One region of the Turicibacter bilis genome, then DNA from elsewhere that is predicted to be linked to it. Evidence: a T-box and tRNA genes for the amino acid it is inferred to sense, from the RefSeq annotation. Region 1 holds a T-box; the other regions hold tRNA genes.

Region 1 (8,620 bases):
AGTTTGAAAAAGGAAATCCAATTGATGAATTACACATCATTGGTGAATCTGATTCTACTGGTACTGAGGTTAAGTTTAAACCGGATCCAACTATTTTCACAGAAACGACAGTTTATGACTATGATATTTTACGCAACCGTATTCGTGAGTTAGCCTTTTTAAACAAAGGATTAAAAATTACATTAGAAGATCTTCGTTCAGATAAACCACAACGCCATGAGTTCCATTATGAAGGTGGAATTAGTGAGTATGTACGCTTCTTAAATAAGAATAAAGAAGTCATTCATGAAGAAGTGATTCATGTTGAAGGTGAGCGCGATGGAATTAGTGTTGAAATCGCGATGCAATATAATACAGGTGTAGCTGGAAATATTTATTCGTTTGCGAATAACATTAATACGCACGAGGGTGGAACGCATGAAGCGGGATTCCGTGCCGCATTAACTCGTATTATTAACAGTTATGCGAAAAAATTAAATTTATTAAAAGGTGACGATGCATTAATCGGGGAAGATATTCGTGAAGGATTAACAGCGATTATTTCTGCGAAGCATCCAGATCCACAGTTTGAGGGACAAACAAAAACGAAGTTAGGAAATAGCGAAGTTCGTCGTATTGCGGATAATATTTTCTCTGAAGGATTTGAACGTTTCTTGATGGAGAATCCACAAGCAGCTAAAATCATTATTGATAAAGCATTAATGGCGGCTCGTGCTCGTATGGCTGCAAAACGTGCGCGTGAGATGGTACGTCGTAAGTCTCCACTTGAATCATTAGGATTTAAGAGCAAGTTAGCCGATTGTCAGTCACGTGATGCGAATATTTCTGAATTATTTATCGTCGAGGGAGATTCTGCCGGAGGATCAGCAAAACAAGGTCGAGATAATAAATTCCAAGCAATTTTACCTCTTCGTGGTAAGGTTTTAAATGTTGAAAAAGCTCGTATTGATAAAGTTTATGCGAATAACGAAATTAAAAGTATGATCCATGCGATTGGAACAGGTGTTGGAGATGAATTTGATATCGAGAAAGCTCGTTATCATAAAGTGGTTATCATGACCGATGCCGATGTCGATGGAGCACATATTCGTACGTTATTATTAACATTCTTCTACCGTTATATGAGACCTTTAGTAGAGCATGGGTATGTCTATATTGCGCAACCTCCTTTATATAAAGTTTCTCAAGGAAAAAAGGTAGAATATGCTTATGATGAAAAACAATTAGAAGAGATTATGTCTAGTTTAGCAGCAACGCCTCGTCCAAATGTTCAACGTTACAAAGGGCTTGGAGAGATGAATGCTGAGCAGTTATGGGAAACAACAATGGATCCAGAAGTACGTACATTATTACAGGTTACTCTTGAGGATGCTGTTGAAGCTGATGAAATTTTTGATATTTTAATGGGTGATCGCGTAGAGCCACGTCGAGAATTTATAGATGCTAATGCTAAATACGTTAAAAACCTAGACTACTAATTTGAAGCAATCACATCTATAAGGAGGAACGAAAATGTCTGCATATGATCAAATTAAACCGCATAATATTGCTAAAGAGATGAGAACTTCATTCATCGATTATGCGATGAGTGTTATCGTATCACGTGCCTTACCAGATGTTCGTGACGGGTTAAAGCCTGTTCACCGTCGTATTTTGTATTCGATGAATGATTTAGGGATGCACAGTGATAAGCCATATAAGAAGTCTGCTCGTATCGTCGGGGACGTTATTGCCAAATATCACCCTCATGGGGATTCATCAGTTTATGATGCAATGGTACGTATGGCACAGGATTTTAGTTATCGCTATCCATTAGTAGATGGACATGGAAACTTCGGTTCAATTGACGGTGATGGAGCGGCCGCTATGCGTTATACTGAAGCAAGAATGTCTAAGCTTGCGATGGAAATGATGCGTGATATCAATAAAAATACGATTGATTTCCAACCAAACTTTGATGGTGAAGAACAAGAACCTATCGTTTTACCTGCTCGTTTTCCAAGCTTATTAGTCAACGGGACAACAGGGATTGCTGTTGGGATGGCGACTAATATTCCACCACATAACTTATCTGAAGTTATTGATGGATGTTTAGCTTATATGGATAATCCTGAAATTGATGTTTTAGGATTAATGCAATTTATTAAAGGACCAGATTTACCAACAGGTGCTTTAATTTTAGGAACAAAAGGAATCCGTTCGGCGTATGAAACGGGGAATGGATCAATCATGATGCGTTCAAAATGTGAAATTGTTGAAGGTCATGGTGGAAAATATTCAATTTTAGTCACTGAAATTCCTTATCAAGTAAACCGTGAGCGTTTAATTGAAAAAATCGCGGAATTAGTTAAGGAAAAACGTTTAGATGGAATTACAGACTTACGTAATGAGTCAAACCGTGAAGGAACACGTATTGTTATTGAATTGCGTAAAGATGTTAATCCACAAGTGATGTTAAATAATTTATTTAAATTAACTCAATTACAAGTGTCTTATGGAATTAATATGTTAGCACTTGTAGATGGACAACCTAAAGTTTTAAACTTAAAAGAAATTATTGCCGCATATATCAAACACCAAGTTGAGGTTATTGTCCGTCGTACGCAATTTGATTTAAATAAAGCAGAAGATCGTGCTCATATCTTAGAAGGGCTTCGTATTGCCTTAGATCATATTGATCGTATTATTGCGATTATCCGTGGTTCATCTACAGATGAAGAGGCATTAAATTCATTAATGTCTGAATTCTCGTTATCTGAACGCCAAGGGAAAGCTATTTTAGAGATGCGTTTACGCCGTTTAACAGGATTAGAGCGCGGTAAAATCGAAGAAGAATATCAAGGGTTAGTCGCATTAATTGCTGATTTAAAAGATATTTTAGCGAACGAAGACCGTGTTCATGCGATTATCCGTGAAGAGTTGTTAGAAGTAAAACACAAACATGGAGATGAGCGTCGTACAGAAATCGTCCGTGGATCTGACTTTGATATTGAAGATGAAGATTTAATTCCAGAAGAACAAGTCATCATTACATTAACAAATAATGGTTATATTAAGCGTCAGCCAATCTCAACATATCGTTCACAAAACCGTGGTGGACGTGGTGTGCAAGGAATGGGAACACATGATGATGATTATGTTAAGGAATTATTATCAACATCTACTCATGATCATTTATTATTCTTTACAAGTAAAGGAAAAGTTTATCAGAAGAAAGCTTATACAATTCCTGAGTACGGTCGTACAGCTAAGGGATTACCAATTGTTAATATTATTGAGATTGCCCAAGATGAGTACATTAGTGCAATCATTCCTGTTAAAGAGTTTAATGATGAAGAATTCTTATTCTTCGCGACTCGTTCAGGGGTTGTAAAACGTACCACATTATCAGCATTTGGTCATATTCGTACTAATGGTTTAATTGCTCTTTCTTTACGTGAAGATGATGAGCTAATTGGTGTAAGAAAAACATCTGGTAACGATGACATTATTATTGCATCAAGTGGTGGAAAAGCAGTTTGGTTTGAGGAAACTGAAGTTCGTCCGATGGGACGTACAGCTGCCGGAGTCCGTGGTATCTTCTTAGAAGAGGGAGAAGTAGCAGTAGGAATGGAAATGGTCACAATGAATCAGGAGATTTTAGTTGTTACAGAAAACGGGTTCGGTAAACGTACTTCAATTCAAGAATATCGTAAAACAAAACGCGGTGGAAAAGGTGTTAAAACATTAACAATTACAGAGAAAAATGGGACATTAGTAGCCATGAAGGCTGTAAATGGTGATGAAGATTTATTAATCGTGACAAATAAAGGTGTTATTATCCGTACACCAATTCATCAGATTTCTCAAACGGGACGTGCAACACAAGGGGTTAAATTAATTCGTTTAACAGATGATCAATTAGTATCAAGTGTAGCAGTTGTTGAACATGAAGAGGCTGAGGAAACTGAAACAACTTCAACAGAAGAATAGAATGGTTACATACAAATAATTAGGTCTTATGCGCATATAATTAGAAACACGATATATACTAATATTGACAAAAAAAATAGTTAATGCTATATTACAATTAAATAAAAAAGCATTGATTAGGAGTAGTACTTTTTACTTGATAGCATAGAGAGTCAGTGGTTGGTGGAAACTGATGTATGAGTAACTAGAAATCAACCTAGGAGTGGAATGAAGAACACAATGGTTAGTATTCATTCACGGTCTAACCGTTATCTTTGTAAGTGGTCTCACTGAAATGTTCCACGTGGAACGCTTAGTGAACAACTAGGGTGGCAACGCGGGTTAAATCTCGTCCCTAATTTAGGGACGGGATTTTTTTGTTTTCTAGAACGACTAATCAAAATCAACTAATAGGAGGAAACACACATGTTAGATTTAAAACGAGTACGTGAAGATTTACAAGGTACAATTAATCGCTTAGAAACACGTGGTGGAGATTTCAGTTATTTAAATAAAATTACTGAGTTAGATGAACAACGTAAAAACATCATTTTAGAAGTAGAGCAATTAAAATCAAATCGTAATGAAGTATCTAAATTAATCGGACAATATAAACGTGAGAAAAAAGATGCTTCTGAATTATTAGCTCAAATGAATGGTGTTGGAGAAAAAGTTAAAGAATTAGATGAACAATTACGCAACATCGATGAAGAAATCAAAAATCTTTTATTAGGTACTCCAAATGTTCCATGTGGAACAATTGCAGTTGGTAAAGATGAAAATGATAATGTTGAAATTCGTAAATTTGGAGAACCAACTAAGTTTGACTTCGAACCAAAAGCACACTGGGATTTAGTAACTGATTTAGATATTATTGATTTTGAACGTGCTGGAAAAATTACAGGAAGCCGTTTTGCTGTATATAAAGGGTTAGGAGCTCGTTTAGAGCGTGCTTTAATTAGCTTTATGTTAGATTTACATACAGGAGATCATGGCTATACTGAGATTTTACCTCCAGTTATCGTTAATCGTGCAAGTATGACAGGGACTGGACAATTACCTAAGTTTGAAGAGGATGCATTTAAATTAGTGGATACTGACTACTTCTTAATTCCAACAGCTGAGGTTCCAGTTACAAACTTACACCGTGATGAGATTTTAAACGCTGAACAATTACCAATTAAATATACAGCATATAGTCCATGTTTCCGTGCAGAAGCTGGTTCAGCTGGTCGGGATACTCGTGGTATTATCCGTCAACATCAATTCAATAAAGTTGAATTAGTTAAGTTCGTTAAACCAGAAGATTCTTATGAAGAATTAGAAACTTTAACAGCAAATGCTGAAAAAGTATTACAATTATTAGGATTACCATACCGTGTCATCGAATTATGTACAGGAGATATCGGATTCTCTGCTGCTAAAACATACGATATCGAAGTGTGGTTACCATCTTATAATGAATATAAAGAGATTTCTTCTTGTTCAAACTTTGAAGATTTCCAAGCACGTCGTGCAAATATTAAATTCCGTCGTGATGCAAAAGCTAAACCTGAATTCGTTCATACATTAAATGGTTCAGGGCTTGCAATTGGACGTACAGTAGCTGCTATTATTGAAAACTACCAACAAGCTGATGGAAGCATTGTTATTCCAGAAGTATTACGTCCATACATGCGTAATTTAGAAGTTATTAAATAAGCATTCCATAAGAAAAAGAGTACCTTAGGTACTCTTTTTCTTATGGAATGCACTAGGATACTCTATCTTTAATTAAAATATTAGGATAATAGATCATCTAAATTGAGTAATCAGGTATATTATCTTCTCGTTTGCTACATTTGCCAGTATTCCTATGTAATGTGGACATAACAGACAAAGAAGTGATATGATTTAACCGTGTGTATGTTTATAATCAAATGATTAGAGTTTTAAGTGATGAGTATCGAATCCCTTAAGTTTTTATTAATCATCATAAGTGGTTATCTTTTATGAGATAGTCTTTCTTTTTTTATCAAATTGATGCTTAATAGGGGTTTGTACTGGATTCATCATGATAAAAATGTTAAAATGAATAATCGAAATAAAAAAGGCTTATTTGGAGTATAAAAAAAGTTTTTTGAATAGAAGAACAGGTGATAGAATGAGAATCTGTGTATTGTCGAGTGGAAGTGTCGGAAATGCAACGATTATTGAAACGGAACAGACAGCAATTTTAATTGATAATGGGTTATCGTTAAAAAAATTACAGGAATTGATTAAAAAAAGTGGATTTGATGAAAATAGAATAGAACATATTTTAATTACTCATGAGCATGGTGACCATATTAAGGGTGTAGGGGTTTGTACTCGTAAGTGGAAATTAAATGTTTGTGCAACGGCAAAAACGATTGATGAGATGTATCGTAAAAATATTATCAAACCAGGTTTTGAACAGACGACAGCGGTTGAAAAAAATGTTTGGTTCGATCTAGGGGATTTATCGATTATGCCATTTAGAATTTCTCATGATGCGGTTGATCCGGTAGGTTATATGATTAAGCAAGGTGAAAAGACGCTTGTTTATGTGACAGATACCGGATATATTACGGGTGATATTTTAAAAACATTAGGAAATGCAGATGCCTATATTATGGAGGCGAATCATAATGTAGAGATGCTTCAGATGTGTAATAGGCCATGGTCGTTAAAACAACGTATTTTAGATGATTGTGGTCATTTATCAAATGAAGATTCAGCGTATGCGATGAGTCAGTTAATTGGGGAAAAGACGAAACATATTTATTTAGCTCATTTAAGTCAGGATGCTAATTTACCTGATTTAGCAGAAATGACAGTTCGTCATATTTTAAAAGAAGAAAATGTTGATTTAAGTAAGTTAAATTTACATATGACGTATGCGATGCATCCATCGAAAGTGATTACGTTATAGGAGGAATAGGTATGTACAGTTGTTTAGAACATATTGAAGAGTCAATGGATCGTTTTTTAGATGAGTATGGAAAGTTACCAATTTTAGTTGAAGTAGAAATTGAACATAAATGTGAGCACTGCGATCAAGTAGCCGTTTATAAAGTGATTGAAGGTATGATGGTCGAAGATGAGGATGAGCTATAAAATCTAGAAAAGTTAGACTAATCATACTGAATAATAGGTTCTAATCTTCGCAGAGATTCTAGTATAATCTCTGCGAAGATTTTATAATAGATAACAATAAAAAATTCCCTGATTAAATGAGGGAATTTCTTTTCATGTATTGGAGGTTTTTTAATGAATATTACAATTATTTCAGTCGGAAAGATTAAGGAAAAGTATATTAAGCTAGGGATTGAGGAGTTTTCTAAACGTTTATCTCGTTATTGTAAGTTAACAATGGTTGAAGTTCCGGACGAAAAAACGCCTGATAATGCGTCAGAACGTGAAATGGAACTGATTAAAGATAAAGAGGGAAAACAAATTTTAAATAAAATTAAAGATAATATGTATGTGATTGCGATGGATTTACAAGGTGATATGAAGACATCTGAGCAATTTGCTAAACAGTTAAGTCAATTAGCTTTAAGTGGAGATAGTAATGTGGCTTTCATTATCGGTGGTTCACTTGGTTTATCTGACGAAGTGAAAAAACGTGCGAATTATAAATTATGTTTTTCTAAAATGACATTCCCTCATCAATTATTTAAGTTAATTTTATTAGAACAAGTCTATCGTGCCTATCGAATCAATAATAACGAACCGTATCATAAATAGAATAAATTAAAAAATACTTCAATTGATTATGTTAAATTTTAAACGAATTTATTCATCCATTGAAGTATTTTTTTGAATTTTTATAAGAGAATCAAAGAGGATTGAAATAAAGGATAAACTAAAATTTTGTTTTAAAAATGTTGAGTCCTAAGATAAAAACTTTCAATAGGAAGTTTATTATCGTATTCTATTAGAGACGGAACATATTGTGGATTGGGTTTATGAGGTGTGAATCAGTTAATAGAAGATTTAACGTGGAAAGATAACCATAAAAGTTTTAGAGCTGCTCAACTTCTTTCTAATTTAGCTATAAGTGATCATGAGAAAAGAATGTTAGTTGATTTTGCTAAACTATATGACGTGGCTAAAAATCCTAAATTTGTGATGGCAAGACATAGTTTGCAAAGAATTTGGCAAGTTGTATTAGCCGGTGAAGAGCAAAAAGATATGATTATGAATCATTTGATTGAGGGTTTTAAAAGTTGAACAGATGAAAAAAATTATACTTTAATTCGATTTGATATCGTGAATGGCTTCAAAAATCTATCTGTTCATTTGAATGACGAAGAAATAAAACTAAAGGCATTAAAATTAATTAAATTAGAGGAAGAGATTAAGTATAGAAAGAAATATACAAGGATATGAAATGAAAAGAGACGTTAATTTCGATAAAAATGAAGCATAAGAGAGTGTATCTATTCTGATACAGTCTCTTTTTTATTTGGAACTTTGTCAAATAGTGTTGCTGATTAAATGGTGACTTGCTTACAATGAATAATTAAATGGAAATCCTAGTGGCTAATCTGCTAGGATTTTTCTTTTTGGTTTGGTTAAGTTTTGAATCATGAGAATACGGAATTTAAAATGATAGAAACTACGATAGCCAAAGGCAATACGCTTAATCACTTTAATTTTGTTA
Region 2 (8,620 bases), 280 kb from region 1:
GATGAATGAATTAGGACAACAAATTTTAGAAAAATTAGCAATAGCTATGAAGACAAATAATCCTCAAGGTGAATTAGCACAAGAAGTCGCAAAATTACATCATCAATGGCTAGGCTATACATGGCCAAGTTATAGTCGGGAAGCTCATGCTGGACTAGCTCAAATGTATGTATCTGATGAACGTTTTACCGCATATTATGATGATGCAGTTGAAACGGGTGCAACTCAATTTTTATGCGATGCAATTTTATACTATACTTCGAAATAATCGCAAATCAGACAGAATAAAAGTTCTGTCTTTTTTTATGGTTTTTTTATGAAACATTCTCTTTAACTCTGATTTTGTTTATAATAGATACTAAGATTAATAAAGAAGAGGAAGAGGTATGGAGTATAAAAAAATTAGGTTTTTAATTTTAAGTAAAACCAATGAAATAGAGAGAATGTTAGATGATTTGTTTATTGAACATCAAGAACAAATTAGTTTAAATTGTAAAACCTATCAGAATATTCGAAATCATGACGTAAAGGAATATGATTTTATCATTATAGATAATAGTGAGTTAGATGATTCGATCGAAATGATTCGTCAAATTAGACATCAAATGAATCAGAATATTCCGATTTTAATGTGCATTAATCAAGAATTCATGCAAAAGTTAAATGACTGTATTGAGGCAGGAATTTCTGATTATATTGTGAAACCTTATACAAAAGAAATGTTAAAGTTAAGAATTCAAAATAACTTAAATTTAATTGACGCATTTAAAATGTCAAAAAATAAAGAGTTACAATTTGATGCGTTATTAAATAATACTCCGTATATGGCGTGGTTCAAAGATAAAGAAAGTCACTATATTACCGTGAATCGTGAATTTAGAGAACATTCGGGAAAAGATGATGAAACTATTCATGGTCGAGACGATCAATTCGTTTGGGATGGGCAAATCGGAGATCGTTGTCGTGAATTTGATTTAATTGTGATGAACGAACGTCGACAAATTATGTTTGATGAAATTATTCCTGGTAAAAAAGGATATCGTCAATTTAATATTTATAAAGCCCCAGTTATGGATGAAATGGGAGATGTTATTGGTACGATTGGGATTGCTCGAGATATTACAGAACTTAGAAATAAAGATACTAAACTCTCAATCATTTTAGAAAATATTCCATTTGCTGTTTTCTTAAAAGATATGAATGGAATTTATATTGATGTGAATACGAACTTTCTAAATTTATGTCAATTAACACGCGATGAAATTATCGGACGAACTTGTTATGAACATGCATTAAGTGAAGGATGTATAGAAGAAGATCATTTAATAATGGATACCCTTGAGAGCAAAGTATTTATTCGAAAAATAATGATTGAGGGAAATGAACGTACATTAGAAATTTATAAAGCTCCTGTCTTTGATATTCAGGAACAAATGATTGGAATTGTTGGGGTAATGAAAGATATTACAGATATCATTCAAACTCAAGAACATATTAAAACATTAGCTTATACTGACTTTTTAACAAGCTTAAAAAATCGTCGTAGTTTATATCATTATCTTGAAAATGATCTAGCCAATAAAAATATTCCATTGACTGTCTTGTTTATCGATTTAGATAACTTTAAAAAGTTAAATGATAGTTTTGGTCATCATGTGGGAGATAAAGCTTTAGTTCATATTGCAGAAAAACTCGCTAATATTTGTGACGATGCTTTTGTAGCCCGTGTAGGTGGAGATGAATTTGTTGTTATTTGGGAACAAATTAGCGATGAGATATTAACTCAAAAGCTAGATCTTTTATTAAATAAGATGCGAACAGAATTTAGTAGAGGCGAGTATGCTAACATTGTTTCAGTGAGTATTGGGGTGGTTCGAAATGAATGCTCGTCAGGAGATGTTGAAACGATTTTGTTAAAAGGGGATTTAGCGGTTTATAAAGCAAAAGAAAAAGGAAAAAATCAGTATGTTATTTATACAGATGACCTTGAACGTGAGCGATTATTTAATTTACAAATGGAATATGATTTAAGACACTCGATTCAAAATAAGGAAATCAATCTATTTTACCAACCCCAATATACAGTTGATAAAGAATTAGTCGGTTTTGAAGCATTATTCAGATGGAATCATCCAAGATATAAACATATTCCTGTCATTGAGATTATTCGTTTGATTGAAGAATTAAGATTAATTGAGGAAGTTAGTGCATATGTTTGTCTTCAAGCTTTTGAATTTGCTAACGAAATTAATCAAAATAGAGAAAATCCAATCGTTGTCTCAATTAATATTTCTGCGTTACAAATTATGAATGATAACTTTGTGGATAATTTTAAATCACTGATTAAACAAGCAAATGTTAATCCGAACTATATTGGAATTGAAATTACAGAGACTGTTTTAATGCAAAATATTAATGAGAATATTAAAAAAATACGTGAACTAAAAGATTTAGGAATCACTATTTCACTTGATGATTTTGGAACAGGCTACTCATCATTGAACTATTTAATTAATTTGCCTTTATCAAAGGTGAAAATTGATCGTAGTTTTATTAAAGGGATGGGGAAGCAAGATGAATTTAAAAGCCTTGTCCGACTGATTATCGATATTGCACATTCGTTACAATTACCCGTCATTTCAGAAGGTGTTGAAAATGAAGAGGAATTAGAAATACTGAAACAGATGGATATTGATAATATCCAAGGGTATTATTTCTCAAAACCTATTTCAAAAGAAGATGCTTTATTATTAATTAAATAAACAAAAAGTAGAAGATCTTAATTGAAGATTTTCTACTTTTTTTTGTTTTTAACCACACTTAAAAATAATGAGTTGACTATACATTTTTTAACAAGGTGATTTCATATAATGAATTATCTTATAGTATATAGGAGGATTAGAGATGTATCAAAAAGTTAAGGAAATGGTCGATACCATTTATCCACAACTCATTGCTATTCGTCGCGACTTACATCAACATCCTGAACTAGGTCTAGAGGAATACCGAACATCGGCGTTAGTTTTAGACTATTTACAACAGTGGAATATAAAAGTAACCCAACTTATTGGAGAAACAGCCATCGTTGGCTTAATTGAGGGAAATCCGGGAGAGAAAACAATTGGGTTACGAGCAGATATGGATGCTCTTCCCATTGAAGAGAAAACAGGGGCACTATATGCCTCATTAATACCAGGAAAAATGCATGCTTGTGGACATGATGTTCATACAACAATTTTATTAGGGGCTTCTTATATCCTTCAACAGCTAAAAGAAGAGTTTAAAGGGAATGTTAAACTTTTTTTTCAACCAGCTGAAGAAACAGTAGGTGGAGCTAAACCAATGATTGAAGCAGGATGTCTGGAACACCCGAAAGTCAATCATGTATTAGGACTTCATGTTCGTCCAACTTTAAATGTGGGTGAGGTAGGATTTCATTATGGAAAGTGTCATGCGGCAAGTGACACCATTATCATAAGCATTAATGGAAAACAAGCACATGGAGCCTATCCACAAGATGGAATCGATGCAATTTTAATTTCGGCACATGTCATTACGGCATTGCAAAGTCTGATTAGTCGTAACTTATCTCCATTTGAAACAGCTGTTCTTAGTTTGGGGATTATTGAGGGAGGAACGGCTGGGAATATTGTTTGTGATCAAGTCACAATTAAAGGAACATTACGCACCCTTGATCAAACGACACGTGTTTTTATGAAAAAACGGATCATTGAAGTTGCAGAAAACACTGCAAAAGCTTTTGGAGGAAGTGCAGATGTTCGTATTGAAGAAGGCTATGCACCACTTATTAATGCTCACGCCATTACAGATGCTGTTGCTCATGTCGCAAGGAAGCTACTTGGAGAAGATAATGTAATTATTATGGAGCATCCAAGTCTTGGGGTTGAAGATTTTGCGTATTTTGCGGAGGCTGTTCCATCATGCTTTTATAATTTAGGAACATCAAATCCTCATAAAGGAATTCAAGCAGCTTTGCATGAGAATACATTCGATGTGGATGAAGAAGCCATTAAAATCGGGGTTTGTTTACAAGTGTTATCAGCACTTCATTTGCTAGAACAATAAAGGGGGAAGAGAGCGTGATTGAACCAAAACCATTAAAAATGGGAGGGAAAATAGCAATCGTGGCACCGGCAGGACCATTAGAAGCAGAAACCGTCTTTAAAGGAGAGGAAGTTTTAAAAGAAATGGGTTTTGATGTAATCATCACTCCTAGTTGCTTTGAACGAAAAGGTTACTTAGCAGGATTATCGGATCGCCAACGAGCAGAAGATATTATGATGATGTTTGCAGATGATGAAGTCGATGCTATCCTTTGTATGAGGGGCGGATACGGTTGTAATCGGATTATTCCATACTTTAAAAACTTCAAATTTGAAAACTATCCGAAACCATTTATCGGTTATAGTGATATTACTTACTTGCACCTTTTCTTCAATCAATACCATCATCTGATCACCTATCATGGCCCCATGCTAAAAGATCTTCTCCTTAAAAATGAAACAACGACTAATCATTTTTTAGAAACTATTATGGGAGAGACAACTTTTGATATGATTGATGTTCCGTATTATAATCAAACCGTTTGTCCCGCTTCCGGAATTTTAGTTGGGGGAAATTTGACGATTATTTGTTCGACGCTCGGAACCCCTTATGAAATTGATACACGAGGAAAAATTTTATTTATCGAAGAAGTTAATGAACCTGTTTATGCGGTTGACCGATTACTCATGCAACTCAAATATAGTGGAAAGCTAAACGATGCAGCGGGAATTATTTTAGGTGACTTCAATGTTTATGATAAAAAAGAAACAGACAAGTTACTTAAACGCACACTAACATCTTGTCATAAACCGATTGCCTACAATATTCCAAGTGGACATTGTAACCCACTAATTACCCTTCCACTAGGTGCTTATGTTACTTTAAATCCTCAAACAAATAGTTTATCTATCCAACAAGGATGTACTTGCCAATAAGAAAAAGCGATAAAATCCTAACTGATTTTATCGCTTTTTGTATACGCGGGAAATAATTTGGAAATTAAAAGGTTGGCTTGAATCTTAAAAGAAGTATCTGTTATAATTATCAAGATGTTCAAATTTTGATAGAAAACATAGAGAAATGTAGGATAGGATGAAAGGTGGTTTCATAGTATGTATGATGTTCGACAAGAAGGTTGGGTAGAAGCAATTTGTGGTAGTATGTATGCAGGAAAGACTGAGGAGCTAATCCGTCGTTTAAAGCGTTTAGACTTTGCGCGCCGTTCATATTGCTTATTCAAACCAGCTATTGATAATCGCTATAGTGACGACGAAGTCGTATCACATAGTGGATTAAAAATGCCGTCAATCGCGATTGAACACCCAATTGAGATTTTAGATTACATTAAAGACGATACATATGCTGTTGCAATTGATGAAGTGCAATTTTTCGAAGAAACTATCGTTGAAGTGGTTGAACACTTAGCAGATAAGGGAATTCGTGTGATTGTTGCAGGCCTTGATAAAGATTTCCGTGGTGAACCATTTGGAACAATGCCAGCTTTATTAACAAAAGCAGAGTTCGTGACTAAGTTAACCTCTATTTGTAGTGTTTGTGGAGCATCTGCGACACGTTCACAACGATTAATTAATGGACAACCTGCTTCATATTTTGATCCAATTATTCAAGTCGGAGCTAAAGAAGCATATGAACCACGTTGCCGTCACTGTCATGAGATAAAAGATCGTCCAGATTGTTTAGGTTTAAAAAAATAAAAAAATTAAGATAAATGATTGACAATATAATTATATTTCGGTATAATCTATATTGTTGATACGGAGGAATACCCAAGTCCGGCTGAAGGGATCGGTCTTGAAAACCGACAGGGCGTGAAAGCGTCGCGGGGGTTCGAATCCCTCTTCCTCCGCCATAACAAGATAATAATTCACACGTCATGTGTGATTTTTTTTTATTCTTTGTAAGAAAATATTATCGTTATAATAGTAGGGTACAAAAAAGGAGCTAAATGATTTTAGCTCCTTTTTTTATTTATGATTTATGGCAAGTCTTCGCCTTTGTACATCCTGAACATCCACAGCTACATCCATTTGATTTTTGATTACGTAAGATTTTGCGGATTGCTAATAGTAAAGCAATGATAACGATTAGAGTAATGATAATAGTAGCTGTAGAAATGTTATGGGTTTGAATAAAAGTACCACCTTGATAAATCACAAGAGCCACAACATAAGCTAAACCTGTTTGGTATCCAATAGCAATCCATGTCCATTTCCAAGACATCATCTCACGTTTAATCGCACCAATAGCAGCGAAACACGGAGCAGCCAGTAACGTAAAGGCCATGAAGGAATAAGCACTTAAGGGGATGAATAAAGCTGACATATTTCCAAGTAGCTCGACTGATTCCTCTGTCATTTCCTCACCTAAACCAAATAATACCCCAAACGTTGCAACGACATTTTCTTTCGCTAAGAATCCAGTTACAGTCGCCACAGCTGCCTGCCAATTTCCAAATCCTAAAGGAGTGAAAATAGGGGCAATGACACGACCGATTGAAGCTAAAATACTCTCATTCGCTTCAACCATTTCAAGTGACCAATTAAATGATTGCAAGAACCAAACGACACCTGAGGCAACGAAAATAATCGTTCCTGCTTTATAAATAAACGCTTTAGCACGATCCCACATATGAATTAAGACACTTTTAAAACTCGGAACATGATATTGTGGAAGTTCCATAATAAATGGGGCAGGATCACCAGCAAATAACGGCGTTTGTTTTAAAATAATTCCTGAAAGAATAACCATCCCAATTCCTAAGAAGTACATCGAAGGAGCTACCCAAGATTGAGTTGGGAAAAATGCACCTGCCATTAAAGCAAAGACTGGTAATTTTGCTCCACAGGGAATAAAAGGTGTTAACATAATCGTCATACGTCGATCCTTTTCATTTTCAATGGTACGGCTTGCCATAACTGCTGGCACACTACATCCAGAACCGATGAGCATTGGAATAAAAGATTTTCCCGATAATCCAAATTTTCTAAACACGCGATCCATAATGAAAGCCACGCGTGCCATATATCCACAATCTTCTAATATTGAAATCAGTAAAAATAAAATCATAATTTGTGGAACAAATCCTAAAACCGCACCAACTCCACCGATAATTCCATCCACAATCAGACCAATTAGCCAATCAGCTGTCTGAATACTTTCTAAGAAAGCTGCGACATTTCCTTGAATGAATTCACCAAAGAACGAATCATTAATCCAGTCCGTCGCAAAGGTACCAATAGATGTGATAGAAATATAATAAATTCCCCACATAATTAAGGCGAAAATCGGAAGAGCTAGCCAACGATTAGTCAATAATTGGTCAATCTTATCTGAAGTCGTTAAATTACCTTGCATTGATTTTTTGACATACTGTGACACTAGTTGACTAATATACTCATAACGCTCATTCGTAATAATACTTTCGCTATCATCATCAAACTGTTCTTCACAAGCAATTGTCATCTCCTCAAATTTAACCTTCACACTTTCAGGTAATGATAATTGTTTTACCACACGGGTATCACGCTCAAATAACTTTATACTGTACCAGCGAAGAAGTGGTTCAGGAACAGCCCCTGATAATAAAGACTTCATTTCGTGCAACATCCGTTCAATATCTGAACTGAAAGTTGGCATCGCAGGTGCTTGTTTAACAGAAACAACGGCTTCAATTAACTCGTTTAATCCTTTTTGTTTTAAAGCTGTCGTCTCAATGATACGACATCCTAATTGTTTGGATAGTTTGGCAAGATGAATCTTTGTTCCATTCTTTGTAACGATATCCATCATGTTTAGTGCAATGACCATTGGAATAGTGGTTTCCATTAATTGCGTGGTCAAATAAAGGTTCCGTTCAATATTAGAAGCGTCAATGATATTTAAGATGACATCTGGTTGTTCATTTATTAAAAAATCACGAGTAATAATTTCTTCCGGAGTATATGGAGAAAGTGAATAAATCCCTGGTAAATCGACAATTTTAATCTCTTTGTTTCCTTTTAAATACCCTTCTTTTTTCTCTACTGTTACTCCCGGCCAGTTTCCAACATACTGATTACTTCCGGTTAGAGCATTAAACATCGTCGTTTTCCCACAGTTTGGGTTTCCAACTAAAGCGATTGTTATAGACATTGTAAACTCCCCCTTAATCATAGTGAATGATGTTGATTACCAATGGAAAATTAAATCTCAACGATAATATTTTCAGCATCTGCTCTACGAAGCGATAATTCATAGCCACGAACGGTTATTTCAATGGGATCCCCAAGTGGGGCAACTTTTCGGATATAAATAGTAGCTCCCTTTGTAATCCCCATATCCATAATCCGGCGCCTAAGCGGTCCTGTTCCATTTAGCTTTTTTACGATGACTGTTTCACCAATTTTCACATCTTTTAATGTTTTCATTCGATATCTCTCCCTTATACAAAAATACGTTTTGCCATCATTTGATCGAGTGCAACACGTGTATCTTTAACATTAATAATAAAGTTCTGTCCAAACTTAGATACAATGGTCACTTCACTTCCAACAAT
Region 3 (8,620 bases), 840 kb from region 1:
GTTCAGGTGAAATATTTCCATCTGCACCACGCATAAACTCGAAATCACGCTCTCCGTCTTCATCAATTGAAACATAAGCAATCGTTGTTCCTAAATTAGGATCTTCAATCACATGTGACGTTCCAACTTTATAATGTTCTAATGTTTCAATTAAAAATTTTCCGAATGAATCTTTTCCAACAGCTCCTACAAATTCAGCCGATGCCCCTAATTTCACAAGAGCAGTTGCAACGTTTGCTGGCGCCCCCCCAGCTTTTTTTTGGAATTTTTCAACATCAACTAACTTTTTTCCATTTTCAAGTGAGATAAAATCAATTAATACTTCACCAGGACAGATTACTTTTGCCATATTTACACCTCTTCTTACTTATTTAGTTCCCAGATTTTTGCCTCTAATTTTGCTGTTCCATCTGTAAAGAATTCAATTCCTGTACTTTCCTCTTTCGTGAAAATTCGTGTTGAGAAGACTTCCTGTCCATCATTAACGAAGATTTCAACTGATGATGTATCAACAAAAATTTGTAGCGTTAACTTGTCTGTCTCGAATTCACATTTACGTTGTGATCCAAATTCGTTTCCGCAAGTACGACCTGATTTCGAACGATCTAAGACTAGCTTTTTATTCTGTGTATCATAATAGAAGAGCGTTTCTTCTTCTTGGCTCGTACGAAGCTTAACCCCTAGTTCCTGAGCTTCAAAGTCACTAAACTCACAGAATAATTCATAGACTTGCCCATTAAATCCGATAAATGACTTCACTTCATTTTGTAAGTGAGTACTCACCTCAACACGATTCCCTCGTAGCTGTTGTAATTCTTTTACTGGCCTTTGTAACAATTTATCACCTACTACTTCTAGCTCACGAGGTAGTGTTAAACAGTGCGCCCAACCAGATTCATCACTCACACAATCAATACCTGGGAGTCCAAACCAACCAACTAAAATGCGTCTACCTTTTGGATCAAGCATTGTCTGAGGAGCATAAAATTCAAATCCGCGATCTAACTCTGTAAATGATCCATGGTTAAATACGCCATTTTCCCAATTAATTTCTTCACCAATTAAATACCCTGATTGGAAAATATTTTGATATTTATCTCCTTCCGGTTCCATTCCCTGAGGCGATATAATTATAACACCTTTACCATTTTGAGTAAAGTAGTCTGGGCATTCCCACATAAAGCCGTTCCCTTTAAACTGGGTCTGAACTTCTCCTTTATAATTCCAATGAATTAGGTCTTTTGACTCATAGTAAACGACTGTTCCCTGATGATCATCTATTTCAGCTCCAACTAAGCAATAAAATGATTCATCAATCTTGAAAACTTTAGGGTCTCTAAAATGCTCGGTTACATTTTCAGGCGCAGCCTTAATCACAGGCTTTGGATATTTTTCAATATGCCCTTCTTTATCCATAATTGCTAAACATTGTGTTGGATAACGAACCCACTCTTCATCACGCGCATTCCCTGTATACATTAAATATAATTTTTCATCATGTTCAATCGCTGTCCCGGAAAATACACCATGACTATCAAAAGAACGATCGGGTTCTAAAGCAATCCCACAATCTTTCCAATGAACTAAATCCGTTGATGTCGTATGATACCAATACTTCACCCCATGTACAGGACCTAATGGGAACCATTGATAGAACATGTGATATTCCCCGTTAAAGTAACTAAATCCATTCGGATCATTTAATAAACCTGTAATTGGTTGATTATGATATGTTTGTCGGTAACAACACTGACTAACCTGCTGTTTTAATGCATCATACTCTTCTTTTGATACCTCTTCGATGCGTCGATAACGCTGTTCTCTCGTCCACTCCATCTTCTGCACACTCCTTAAAAAAGTAATCGTTTTATTTTATTCTTACTAATATAAACTGCTTTAATCTCCAAAGAAATTAAAGCAGTCATTTTGTTAATTAAACATTTTGTTTTTTGTTAAATAATTTGGCTAAAATCACTGTCGCAATGAATCCAATCACAAATGCGATTACTAAAGTCACCATGTATTGGATCATTGATTCTGGACGAATCACAATAACTCCAGGAATTCCTGCTGGTCCAGGAGAAACTGATAAAACCTGCATAAACGTACAGTAAGCAGAGGCAACAGCCGAACCAATTAAAGCTCCAATAAACGGATATTTAAACTTTAAGTTAACCCCAAACACCGCTGGTTCTGTAATTCCAAGTAAAGCAGATACTCCAGCTGCTGAAGCCAAGCTCTTCATCTTTGCATTACGCTTCATGAGATACATCACGGCTAAAGCAGCCGCTCCCTGCGCCACATTTGATGCTGCAACAACCGCAAAGGTTGGTGACCCGCCTAATGTTCCGATATTGGCCAAAATTTGCGTCTCAGCAGTTACTAATGAGTGATGCATCCCTGTAATTACTAATAATGGATAAGCTACACCATAGATTGCTCCCCCGACTGGGCCTAAGCTAAAGAATAACCACATTACAGCTTCTGTTAGTCCATCTCCTACCACGCGCATTGCAGGTCCAATGATGATAAATGTTAAAGCTGCCGTTAATAACACTGAAACTAATGGTGTAATGATGTTATCAAACATTGCTGGTACAATTTTACGTGATCGTTGTTCAATCTTAGCTAAAACAAATGATGATACGATAACTGGTAATACCGTTCCTTGATAACCTACTTTTGCAATCTCAAAACCAAAAATATTCCATGCTGGAACTGTACCATCTAATAAGGCTTGTCCATAATCATATCCATTTAATAAATCTGGATGAATCATGATTGCCCCAATAACAGCCCCAAGAACGGGTGTTCCTCCAAAAATTTTAGTCGCTGAGAATCCAATTAACACTGGTAAGAACGTAAAGGCTGCATTTGAGAATAAGTTAATCATCTCAGCTAAATCGGCCGTTTGCGGATAAGCTTCAACTAAAGACTTCCCTTCAATGAATAACCCTTGTGCCGTTAAGACGTTATTTAATCCCATTAATAAACCAGCAGCAACTAAAGCTGGTAAAATAGGAACAAACACATCAGCTAACGATTTTAGCATACGTTGGAAGACATTTAACTTTGATCCAGCTGCTTCTTTTAATTCTTCTTTACTAACTTCTTGAATATTAGTTACTTGCACAAACTCACGATAAACTTGATCCACAATCCCCGTTCCTAAAATAACTTGAAATTGCCCTCCATTATTAAATGTTCCTTTAACAAGATCCATTGCTTCAATTTGATCAACATCAATTTTTTTATCATCTTTTACAACAACTCGTAAACGTGTGGCACAACTTGCAACACGAATGACGTTGTTTTCCCCACCTACAAAAGCAACAATTTGTTTTGCAGCTTCAAGGTATTGATTATTTGCCATACTGATTCCTCCTTATATAAAAATGAAACGTTTCATTTTTATTCCTAAAAAAGAAACTACTCATTCACTTAAAAATGAAACGTTTCACTTTCTATGGTATAATCATAATATATTTTTTTGTAACCGTCAACATTTTTTAACGTTTTCAAAAAATGTTTTCATTTAGTCTAAGTTCTATCCGTTCTTACTTTTTTCATAGTATCTTTCACTTTAATGAAGATTAATTCTATAAGAAGCGATCTGATTGAAACATGTTTAATGATACTAAGTCTGATATTCTATAAATCTATTTGTATATATTAAGCAACCGTCATTCAAAAATCATCAATAACACGCTCACTATGTATAGGAAAGTTACTCAGAATCTAATCCATAAAAAAAGACAGCCTCTTTTTTCGATTAGCTGTCTTTTTGTCGTTTCGTTGTATTCCCTTGGATAAAGTGTACAGGTAAAAGAATTTCTTTTTCAATCGTTTCTTTATTAATCAAATGAATGATTGCTGCAACACTCTCTTTAGCTATCTCTTCAATCGGTTGACGAATCGTTGAAATTTCAATTTGATCATGTTTAGAGGATTTCACCCCATCAAAACCAATAATCTGTACGTCATCTGGAATTGAAATTTGATGTTTTTCTAAAAAATTAATCACTTCTAAAGCATAGGCATCTGTTACGGCAAAGATTCCATCAATTGAATGTTCTTTAATAATTTTTTCTAGTAAAAACTGCTCCATTTTCTCATGAAACTCAGATTGACTGCCAATTAAATCAAAGATCTCATAGGTCTTTTGATATTTTTCGCAGTAATCAATAAATCCTTTTTTTCGATTCCTTGTTGTATTTTCTTTCTTAGAACCAGCTCCGATAAAACACAGTGATTGACATCCCGCTTCATCTAAATGTTTTGCGGCTAACTGGCCACCTAAGAAGTTATCACTACTCACATAAGGTACTTCATCATTAAAAAAGCGGTCAATACTGATCAATGGAATATTCGATGAAACATAATGTTCAATATCACTATATGTAATCGCAATAATCCCATCTACTTGATTCTGTTTTGCCATCGTCAGATAAGATAATTCGGTTAAATAGTCACCTTCGGAATTACAAAGAATCATTTTATACTCATGTTGTCTTAAATTTTTTTCAATGTTATAAGCCAATTCACCAAAGAAAGGATGCCAGACGGTTGGTAAAATGAGTGCCACCGTATTCGTTCGGCTAACTTTCAAACCACGCGCATAGACATTTGGCTGATAATTTAGTTCTTTGATAGCCAATTCAACCGCCTGTTTCGTTTTTGGCTTTACTTCAATATTATTAATCACTTTCGAGACAGTTCCAACCGAGACACCAGCTCGTTTGGCTACCTCTTTTATCGTTGACACGTTTCAATCACACCTTTATTTATCCTAATGATCGATTATGAACCTCTCATATTATTTTCATACTGGCGGAAAGGAAGGGATTCGAACCCTCGCGACGATTTCTCGTCCTAATGCCGTTCCAAGACATCCTCTTGAGCCACTTGAGTACCTTTCCATCTTTAAATTATATCATGCCATTATCTTTTAGAATAGGTTGTTAGAAAAAAGAGTACTCAGTTTAAGAGTACTCTCTATCCTTTTATTGAAGTTCTGCTAATACCTCATCTAACTCATGAAGTAATGTTTGAACATTTGCTTCCGTAATGACTAGTGGCGGTTGGAAGGCTAATACATTTCGATTTAATCCATTCTTTCCAACGATAATCCCACGATCCTTTAACTTTTCTAAAATGACATCTGTTTCCTCTGAAGCAGGTTGTCCGTCTTCTTTAACTAGCTCCGCCCCTAACATTAAGCCGATGCCACGAACATCTTTAATTAATGAATATTTAGCTTGAAGAGCAATGAGTCCCTCTTTTAACATCTCTCCTAAATGAGCGGCTGTCTCACATAACTCATATTTTTCAATATAATCAAGCACGGCAAGCGCAGTCGCAGATGAAACAGGATTTCCCCCTAATGTCGATGCCGATGGTTTAGTAAAAGCCTTTGCTACTTCATCCGTCGTACAGAATGCTGAAATTGGCATCCCATTTCCTAATGCTTTGGCCACTGTCATAATATCAGGCACCACATCGTAATGCTCAATCGCAAACATTTTACCAGTTCGTGCAAATCCAGTTTGAACTTCATCAATAATTAATAAAATTCCATTATCTTCTAATAATTGTTTTAACTCTTTAAAGTACCAAGCAGGTGGAGTAATAATTCCCCCATTCCCTTGAATCGGTTCTGCGATTAGGGCTGCAATATGATTAGCACCACGTGCTTGAATAATTTCTTTGATGCTTTCAATTGACGCTTTTGCAGCTTGTTCTAAATCAGTGTTACTATCCCACACCGTTTTTGCAAAGTGAACCTTAGGTGATAAATCTGGATCTGCTCGCCACATTGGTATTCCTGTTGCACTCATCGTTAAGTAGGTACGTCCATGTAGGCCATTCTCTAACGCGATAAACTCATTTTTTCCTGTATATAAACGTGCAAGTAACATTGCCCCTTCATTTGCTTCAGAACCTGTACAACAGAAGAATGAACGTCGTAAATCACCCGGTAAGACCGAAGCAAGTTTCTCAGCTAACTGAACCATTTCCTCTGTTAAATAAATAATCGTCGTATGCTGTAAGGTTTGCATTTGTTGAATCGTCTTTTCTAAAATTTCTGGATTACAATGCCCACAGTTCATCACCGAAACACCCGCAAAGAAATCTAAATATTCTTTTCCTTGATCATCATATAAAAATTGCATACTTCCTTTTACGATTTGCGGAGGATTCGCATAAAAGTGATTACGATGAGATGACGGAAGTAAGAATTCTTTCTTTTTCTCAATTATTTGATTAGCGCCAATCATTAATGACCTCTCCTTAATTAAAATTTAATGCTCCAAGCGTAAACCCTAAATGATCATAGTTTAATGATTTAAATAGATTCTGACACTCTTCTAAATTTGTGATTGCTTTTTTATACGTTTGAATAATCATTCTTAACGTCTCTAATTCATAATGACATCCTTCAATTCTAAATGTCTTTACACCTAATTCATGAAGTGATTTTAATAATGGTAAATAACACAATTCTTTTGATAATAACATGTGATTATTTCCTTTATTATCGCGATAAACAGGATGTTCATTATTTTTATCATCAATTAAAAGTAATGGTCTGGCATCTTGATACTGACGCCCTTTCTGTTCACTTGGTGCCATCACTTTTGTATTTTCATATAAATCATGACTCATATACATGACAACTGGTGAACCATGAACAACCATTTCCATCGGTAATTGAGTTTGAGTCACTAATTCTTTTGTATTTTTAACTGGTGACTCATTTGAAATAGTTCCTGTGCTTAAACCTAATTGCTGATAAAAGTTAGCTGCAATTGCATTATAGATATTTAAGGCATGGTCCCCTCGCATTGAATATCCTAATGATCCAAACTTATGCATGCTTCCTAAGTTTGTCACGAGTAGTCCATCAATTCCTAAATCTTGATCCGTCAATAAATGTTGATATCTTGCAAAATCATCCTCATACATCATGGTCGGTAACCCTAAATAAATTTTTGATTGTCCTTTTTGTGAAGTTAAATCTTTAATTTCCTTTTTACTAAACGGCAAATTAGGTTGGAAAACCTCGCCCGATAAATAAATATAATCGACACCCTCTTCAATGGCCATTAAAGCAGAGGCGTAGTTATTTACTTTTACACTTAATGTTGGTTGATGATGTGAGATTCCCTCAATAGTGAATGCCTCTTGAATTTCTTCGACACGCTTTTGTGTTAGATCAAGTTCATTAACTGGTTTACTAAAGACTTTCCCCGTACTATAAAATTTTCCAGTCCCCTCGTAACGTTCATTAATATTACTTAAACCTGGTTTTCCAAACGCATAAGCTGTCGAAAAATCACGTTTACGATTATTAAATAATGTCTGAGATTCTTTTTTACGGTCATAGACGATAGGATCATCAATGTATCGATCAATCGCATCGCGATAACTATTAATAATCCCAATTAAATACTCTGCATCTCTCATACGCCCTTCAATCTTAAATGAAACAACTCCGGCATCAATTAATTCTGGAATATGTTCATACATATACATATCTTTCACTGCCATCGGGAAAGTTGTATTATATTGTAAATTCCCATGATTAATTTTATATCCCCAACGACAAGGTTTCATACATCGTCCACGATTACTACTATTTCCAAACAAAATTCCACTATATGTACATTGTGCCCCATGTGCCACACACATATCACCATGAACAAAGTACTCAAACTCCATATCTGTTTGAACAGAGAATAATTTGACAGTGTTTAAATCAATATCTCGTGATGTCACTACACGCGTCACACCTAGTTCACGTAACTTTTTAATCGTCTCTAAGTTATGAACATTCATCATGACTGATGCATGAATATTTAACTTTAACTTTAACTTCTGCACGAGCGCAATAATACTCATATCTTGTACAATAATCGCATCTGGAGCTGCTGATTCTAAGAAACGTAAATAATGCTCTGTCTCTAGCAGATCTTCAGAGCTTAATAAATTATTTACCGTGACATAAACTTTCTTTCCAAGTTCATGTGCCATCTGAATTGCTTTGACAATCTCATCATTCGAAAAATTAAAATCTTTACGATGCAGACGCATATTTAAAATTTTTCCACCTAAATAAAATGCATCTGCTCCACTATGAAGAATCTGCTTGAAAATTTCAAAATTTCCTGCCGGCGCAAGTAATTCGACTTCTTGCTGATTAAAATATCGACTCATATAACTCCCCTTATACTTTAATAAAATATCTCCTCTATTATATCATTTTTTCGACTTAATTCTAAGTCATCCACATAAGACCTACAAAAAAACACCAATGAGCAAAAGGCTCTACTGGTGTTTTTTCGATATTAACGTCCACAACATTTTTTGTATTTTTTACCGCTTTGACATGGGCATGGTTCATTACGTCCAACTTTTGTTGATTTCATTGGATTAATCATTGGGACAACGACTTGATTAGATTGTGCGTCATTTAATGAAGTAGCTTCTTGATCCACTTGACGGAATCCTTTACTTTCCCATGTGCGTGCATAGTTGAAAGCATCCATTAATAAAATCATTAATGCTTGTCCAACATTGTATGATTCAATTTCAATTCCACGACTTTCAAGTGCCATAA

Evidence for each region. The T-box of region 1 lies ahead of serS (serine--tRNA ligase). A T-box ahead of a tRNA ligase gene usually reads a tRNA of that ligase, here a tRNA-Ser.
Region 2: it has a tRNA-Ser gene. The T-box ahead of serS (serine--tRNA ligase) is inferred to sense a tRNA for this amino acid. The anticodon was not compared.
Region 3: it has a tRNA-Ser gene. The T-box ahead of serS (serine--tRNA ligase) is inferred to sense a tRNA for this amino acid. The anticodon was not compared.

The regions. Positions count from the first base shown of each region.
Region 1 is NZ_CP071249.1:1,868,936-1,877,555, reverse strand. It holds gene gyrB (DNA topoisomerase (ATP-hydrolyzing) subunit B) at 1-1,478, shown strand, start outside; gene gyrA (DNA gyrase subunit A) at 1,513-3,972, shown strand; T-box leader at 4,076-4,311, shown strand; gene serS (serine--tRNA ligase) at 4,378-5,652, shown strand; gene J0J69_RS09050 (MBL fold metallo-hydrolase) at 6,095-6,883, shown strand; gene J0J69_RS09045 (CxxH/CxxC protein) at 6,895-7,068, shown strand; gene rlmH (23S rRNA (pseudouridine(1915)-N(3))-methyltransferase RlmH) at 7,222-7,701, shown strand; gene J0J69_RS09035 (hypothetical protein) at 7,930-8,187, shown strand; gene J0J69_RS09030 (transposase) at 8,500-8,620, opposite strand, start outside.
Region 2 is NZ_CP071249.1:1,591,843-1,600,462, reverse strand. It holds gene J0J69_RS07775 (MerR family transcriptional regulator) at 1-268, shown strand, start outside; gene J0J69_RS07770 (GGDEF/EAL domain-containing response regulator) at 387-2,762, shown strand; gene J0J69_RS07765 (M20 metallopeptidase family protein) at 2,905-4,086, shown strand; gene J0J69_RS07760 (S66 peptidase family protein) at 4,101-5,000, shown strand; gene J0J69_RS07755 (thymidine kinase) at 5,178-5,780, shown strand; tRNA gene J0J69_RS07750 (tRNA-Ser) at 5,843-5,935, shown strand; gene feoB (ferrous iron transport protein B) at 6,055-8,217, opposite strand; gene J0J69_RS07740 (FeoA family protein) at 8,268-8,492, opposite strand; gene J0J69_RS07735 (FeoA family protein) at 8,507-8,620, opposite strand, start outside.
Region 3 is NZ_CP071249.1:1,027,628-1,036,247, forward strand. It holds gene J0J69_RS04785 (carbohydrate kinase family protein) at 1-349, opposite strand, end outside; gene J0J69_RS04790 (glycoside hydrolase family 32 protein) at 364-1,836, opposite strand; gene J0J69_RS04795 (sucrose-specific PTS transporter subunit IIBC) at 1,934-3,373, opposite strand; gene J0J69_RS04800 (LacI family DNA-binding transcriptional regulator) at 3,773-4,765, opposite strand; tRNA gene J0J69_RS04805 (tRNA-Ser) at 4,829-4,919, opposite strand; gene J0J69_RS04810 (aspartate aminotransferase family protein) at 5,004-6,278, opposite strand; gene J0J69_RS04815 (peptidase U32 family protein) at 6,292-8,217, opposite strand; gene J0J69_RS04820 (YecA family protein) at 8,349-8,620, opposite strand, start outside.